2 regions of the Clostridium sp. TJA038 genome follow, and region 2 is predicted to be linked to the other one. Evidence: riboswitches for the same ligand, from Rfam matches in the RefSeq annotation. Region 2 holds a riboswitch; the other holds the start of a gene.

Region 1 (3,160 bases), on a different contig from region 2:
GCAACAATAATACCTGTGTTATCTTCAATGGGAAATCAAGTGTGTCCTTTGCCTACAGCAGTTTTGTCAACTCATACAGATGGCTTTGGAAAACCAGCTTTTAGGGATTTAACAGATTTTATATATGAAACTAAAGAACATTGGAAAAAATTAAATCTAGATTTTAAATGTATATATAGTGGTTATTTAGCAGACCCTAAGCAAGTTAATTTTGTAAAGAGTTTTATAAAAGAATTTAAAGAGAAGAATACTTTAGTTCTTATAGACCCTGTAATGGCTGATGGGGGAAAGCTTTATGATGGCATGAGTTTTGAAATAATTGAAGAAATGAGAGAACTTATAAAAGATGCACATATAATAACTCCAAATTTAACAGAAGCCTCTTTTCTTTTAGGAAGAGAATATAAAGAATATTTAAGTGAAGAGGATATAAAGGAGTATTTAATAGATTTAAGTGAATTAGGACCTAGAATAAGTATAATAACAAGTGTATCAAGTTCAAAAGGTGATGAATATATTGATACTGTACTCTATGATAAGAAGGAGAAGATTTTTTATACATACTCTCATAAAAAAATAAATGCTTTTTATTGTGGGACAGGTGATACCTTTGCTTCACTTTTAATCGGATGGATATTAAAAGGAGAGGATGTTAAGAAGGCTTTAGAAAAATCTTGTGATTTTATTGCAGAAGCAATAGAGTATAGCGAAAAGTTTAATTATCCAAAAAATGAAGGCATATTATTAGAAGCATTGTTATATAAATTAATAAGTAAATAAATTATTAATGTCATATAATTTATTTGACAAAGTAATTTTAGAATGATAATATTAAAAAAACAAAATTTAATAAATCTTATCAAGAGAGGTGGAGGGACTGGCCCTGTGAAACCCAGCAACCGGTAATTCTTTGCGGTTAAAATAATACTGATTTAAACTTTTAAATAAGTCAGTATGCTTTCTTATGCAAAGATTTATAGCGGTGCTAAATCCTGCGGTAGAAACTGAGAGATAAGAATGCGAATCTGTAAGAATAATAACTTCTATCATAGGATAGGAGTTTTTTTATTTTGTAGGATAAAGATAGATTTATTAAATAGATTAAGATTAGGAGGAAAAAAATGAAAAAAGGAAAGTTTTCAGCATTATTACCATTAATAATTTTTGTAGCTATTTATTTGGGAACTTCATTAGTAATGAAAGACTTCTACTCTGTATCTGTTTTAGTTCCAGGAATAATCGCAGTTTTATTTGGAATATTTACAAATAGAAAAAGAGGACTTGAAAAGAACGTAGAGATATTTTGTAAAGGGGCAGGAAATAGTAATATAATTTTAATGTGCTTAATATTTATATTAGCTGGTGCATTTGCAGAAGTAGCTAAAAGCATGGGAGCTGTAGAGTCTACAGTAAATTTAGGATTAACAATATTACCTAAAAATATATTAGTTGCAGGTATATTTGTAATATCATCATTTATAGCTATATCTTTAGGTACATCAATGGGAACTATAGCAGCTATCGTTCCTATTGCAATGGGGATTTCAGATAAAACAGATATAGCTTTACCACTTATTGTAGGTGCCGTAGTTGGAGGTGCTATGTTTGGAGACAATCTTTCAATGATTTCTGATACAACAATAGCAGCTACAAAAACACAGGGCTGTGCAATGAAGGACAAGTTTAAAGTTAATTTTAAGGTTATATTACCAGCTGCAATTTTAGTTATTATTATATATACGGTTTTAGGAAGTGGAGCTAATACTTCAGTAGGACATTATGATTATAATTTTATAAAAATAATTCCTTATTTAGGAATATTAATAGCAGCTTTGATGGGAGCTAATGTAATAGCTGTTTTATCAGGTGGAATAGTTTTAGCAGGTGCTATTGGATTTTTTACAGGTTCTTTAGATGTAAAAACATTCTTTACTTCAATATCAACTGGTATAGGTGGAATGAGTGAGCTTATACTAATTTCAATAATTATTGGAGGAATTGTTGAAATAATAAAGGCAAACGGAGGAATAGATTACGTTTTAAACTTAGTTACAAAGAGAATAAACGGTAAAAAAGGTGCTGAGTTTGGTATTGGATTATTAGTAAGTTTAGTTGATGCATGTACAGCAAATAATACAATTGCTATAGTTACAGTAGGACCTTTAGCAAAAGATATTTCAGATAAATATAATTTAGATTCAAAAAGAATTGCAGGAATATTAGATATGTTTTCTTGTGCAGTTCAAGGAATAATTCCTTATGGTGCTCAACTTATGTCAGCAGCAGCTTTAACAGGCTTAAGTTCCTTTGAAATAATGAAATTTTTATTTTATCCATACTTAATGGGAATAAGTGCAATAATATTTATAGCATTTTTCCAAAAGAAAGGACAGACTAAAAATAATGAGGAGCTTGAGGTAGCTTAAAAAATTAAGTTTAGTATTTTTTATTTAAATTGGGGCTAAAAAAACTTACAATCTTATTTTAAGATTATTATTTTATCTTAATATAGATTGTAAGTTTTTTTATTTTTAATTACATAAAAGACAGATACTTTGAGAAGAAATTCCTTCACCTGAGCCTGTAAAGCCAAGTCCTTCTTCAGTTGTAGCTTTTATGTTTATTTGATTTAAATTTATTTTTAATACTTTAGCAATATTTTCTCTCATGGTAAGTATATAAGGTGCCATTTTAGGTTTTTGAGCTATTATAGTTGAATCTATATTGCAAATTTTATAATTATTTTCTTCTAAAAGTTTGCCAACAAATTCTAATAGTTTTAAACTATTTGCTCCCTTATATTTAGGGTCTGTATCAGGAAAGTGTTTACCAATATCTCCTAAAGCAGCAGCACCTAGTAAGGAATCCATTATGGCGTGAAGTAAAACATCAGCATCTGAATGTCCTAAAAGCCCTTTTTCATATGGAATTTTTATGCCACCTAATATAAGGTCTCTATTTTCAACTAGCTTATGAACATCATATCCCATTCCTATTCTCATATTAATCACCTCGTAATTTATTTTAAAGTTTGTATGTTTACATTATATATAAAGTTTATAAATTATTATAGCTTTACATACGTAATTAAATATATTTATAAATTTTATTTGTTAAAAAATATACTTATATGTAAAAAAATATATAGATATAAAGTGTT
Region 2 (3,160 bases):
GCTATCCTATAAAGATTTTGAGTATGTAAAAGAATTATTAAATCCTTTTATAAATATATCGCTAATAGAAGAAAAAATATAAGTTAAAAAAGAAGTAAATTGGAGAAAAAAAGAGTAATTTAAAAATAAATTAACATAATATCTTTAAATGGCTTAAAATTGAGTTTGAAATAAAAAGCATAACAATATATACTAAGTCTTGTCGATTGGCGATGAGCCAAGAGATAGAAGTTAAAAATACGCTGGTGTGGCTCAATTGGCAGAGCAGCTGACTTGTAATCAGCAGGTTATCGGTTCAAGTCCGATCATCAGCTCCATAAGTGGTGGAATTCCCGAGTGGCCAAAGGGGGCAGACTGTAAATCTGTTGTCGGACGACTTCGAAGGTTCGAATCCTTCTTCCACCACCAATAAGGTCGCATAGCTCAGCTGGGAGAGCACCTGCCTTACAAGCAGGGGGTCACAGGTTCGATCCCTGTTGCGACCACCATTAAAAATAAAATAATAAATACGCTGGTGTGGCTCAATTGGCAGAGCAGCTGACTTGTAATCAGCAGGTTATCGGTTCAAGTCCGATCATCAGCTCCATAAGTGGTGGAATTCCCGAGTGGCCAAAGGGGGCAGACTGTAAATCTGTTGTCGGACGACTTCGAAGGTTCGAATCCTTCTTCCACCACCAATTAAAAAATAAAATATAAATATGCTGGTGTGGCTCAATTGGCAGAGCAGCTGACTTGTAATCAGCAGGTTATCGGTTCAAGTCCGATCATCAGCTCCAAATGTGGTGGAATTCCCGAGTGGCCAAAGGGGGCAGACTGTAAATCTGTTGTCGGACGACTTCGAAGGTTCGAATCCTTCTTCCACCACCAGCAAGAGACACTTAATTTAGTGTCTCTTTGTTAAAATAATATATTTAAAATAGAATATTTAGTATTTATATACTCTTATCCAGAGAGGTGGAGGGAAACAGGCCCTATGAAACCCGGCAACCAGTGAAATTCACTAAGGTGCCAATTCCGGTAAAGAAATTCTTTACAAGATGAGAGAAGATAAATTTAGTGTATAACTAAAATCTCTTCTTAAGTCTTTAAGAAGAGATTTTTTTATTAAAATCATTTTAAAGGCGCGCATTAAGATGATTTTAATAAACAAAAAATATATTATTTTAAGTCGTGGGAAGATAATAAATATTACTTGTTGAATATATAGGGTTGGATAAATAAAAAATGAAAGGGGTGAATTAGCTATCTTAATATAAGTGTAAGATAGCCTAAATCATGAGAAGATTATTTACATCAGAATCAGTTACTGAAGGACATCCAGATAAAATTTGTGACCAAATTTCAGATGCAGTTTTAGATGCTATATTTGAAAAAGACCCAAATGCAAGAGTTGCTTGTGAAACAGCTGTTACTACAGGATTAGTAGTTGTAATGGGAGAAATAACAACAAACTGTTATGTTGATATTCCTAAAATAGCTAGAGAAACTATAAAAAATATAGGATATGATAGAGCTAAATATGGATTTGACTGTGAAACTTGTTCAGTTATGACTACAATAGATGAGCAATCATCAGATATCGCTATGGGTGTTGATGAAGCTTTAGAATCAAGAGCAGGAGAAAAAATTGATATAGATGCAGTAGGTGCAGGAGACCAAGGAATGATGTTTGGTTTTGCTACTAATGAAACTGAAGAATTTATGCCAGCACCAATAGCTATGGCTCATAGATTATCAAGAAGATTAACAGAGGTAAGAAAGAACGGAACTTTACCTTACTTAAGACCAGATGGAAAAACTCAAGTTACTGTTGAGTATGAAGATGACAAACCAGTTAGAATAGATGCAATAGTAATTTCAACACAACATGGTCCTGAGGTTTCTCAAGAGCAAATACAAGCTGATTTAATGGAGCATGTTATAAAAGCTGTTATACCAGCAGAATTATTAGATGAAAATACTAAATACTATATAAATCCAACTGGAAGATTCGTTATAGGCGGACCTCAAGGAGATGCTGGATTAACAGGAAGAAAAATAATTGTTGACACTTATGGTGGATATGGAAGACACGGTGGTGGTGCTTTCTCAGGAAAAGATCCAACTAAGGTTGATAGATCAGCTGCATATGCTGCTAGATGGGTAGCTAAAAACTTAGTTGCTGCAGGTGTTGCAGATAAATTAGAAGTTCAAGTTGCTTATGCTATAGGTGTTGCTAAACCAGTATCAATAATAGTAGATACTTTCGGAACAGGAAAAATTTCTGACGAAAAAATAGTTGATATAATAAATAAGGTATTTGACTTAAGACCAGGTGCTATAATAAGAGACTTAGACTTAAGAAGACCTATATACAAACAAACAGCTGCTTATGGACACTTTGGAAGAACAGATTTAGACCTTCCATGGGAAAACTTAAATAAAGTTGAAGAAATAAAAAAATATCTTTAATATAAAAAAGCTTAGGAAAAATCCTAAGCTTTTTTATATATTATTTATAAGTTCATAAAATTAATTTTGTAATATAATAAATTTTTTAAGCTTTATGAACTATTTTTCCATTAACTATTACGTATTTTATATCTATATTTTCATCAAAAAGAATTAAGTCAGCATCATAACCTTCCTTAATTAAACCTTTTCTATCGTCTACTTTACAATGTCTTGCACCATTATAAGTAGCCATTTTTATAACCTCATTAAGTGGATAATTAGTATTTAAAAATACATTTTTAACTGCAACATCTAATGTTAAAATTGAACCTGCTAAAGAACCACTTAATAATCTTGCAGCACCATTTTTAACTTCAACATCTTGACCACCTAATGTATACATTCCATCAGGCATACAACAAGCCATCATAGCATCAGTTATTAATAGAACTTTATCTGTTCCCTTTTGTTTATATGCAACTCTTAAACTTGGATATGCTATATGAATACCATCAGATATTGTTTCAGTAGTTATTTCACTATCAAAAACTGCACCTACAACTCCAGGTTCTCTATGAGTAAATGGAGTCATTGCATTAAAAAGGTGCGTAGCATGAGAACAACCACATTTTATTCCTTCCATAGCTTCTTCATAAGTTGCCTTTGTGTGTCCCATAGAAACTACTATACCTTTTTTGCTTAAAAATTTAGTAAGGTCTTTAGCACC

Evidence for each region. Region 2 has a riboswitch for S-adenosylmethionine ahead of metK (methionine adenosyltransferase). Riboswitches for the same ligand answer to the same signal wherever they lie in the genome.
Region 1: linked by a shared signal. The riboswitch ahead of AC4FQV_RS08565 (Na+/H+ antiporter NhaC family protein) and the one ahead of metK (methionine adenosyltransferase) in region 2 are both predicted to bind S-adenosylmethionine.

Annotation. Positions count from the first base shown of each region.
Region 1 is NZ_JBZEFA010000004.1:75,957-79,116, reverse strand. Features, by position in the region: gene AC4FQV_RS08570 (pyridoxamine kinase) at 1-780, shown strand, start outside; SAM riboswitch class I at 854-1,018, shown strand; gene AC4FQV_RS08565 (Na+/H+ antiporter NhaC family protein) at 1,122-2,426, shown strand; gene ispF (2-C-methyl-D-erythritol 2,4-cyclodiphosphate synthase) at 2,532-3,002, opposite strand.
Region 2 is NZ_JBZEFA010000001.1:62,106-65,265, forward strand. Features, by position in the region: gene AC4FQV_RS00310 (hypothetical protein) at 1-82, shown strand, start outside; tRNA gene AC4FQV_RS00315 (tRNA-Thr) at 242-317, shown strand; tRNA gene AC4FQV_RS00320 (tRNA-Tyr) at 323-408, shown strand; tRNA gene AC4FQV_RS00325 (tRNA-Val) at 413-488, shown strand; tRNA gene AC4FQV_RS00330 (tRNA-Thr) at 511-586, shown strand; tRNA gene AC4FQV_RS00335 (tRNA-Tyr) at 592-677, shown strand; tRNA gene AC4FQV_RS00340 (tRNA-Thr) at 701-776, shown strand; tRNA gene AC4FQV_RS00345 (tRNA-Tyr) at 782-867, shown strand; SAM riboswitch class I at 940-1,044, shown strand; gene metK (methionine adenosyltransferase) at 1,276-2,451, shown strand; gene nagA (N-acetylglucosamine-6-phosphate deacetylase) at 2,537-3,160, opposite strand, start outside.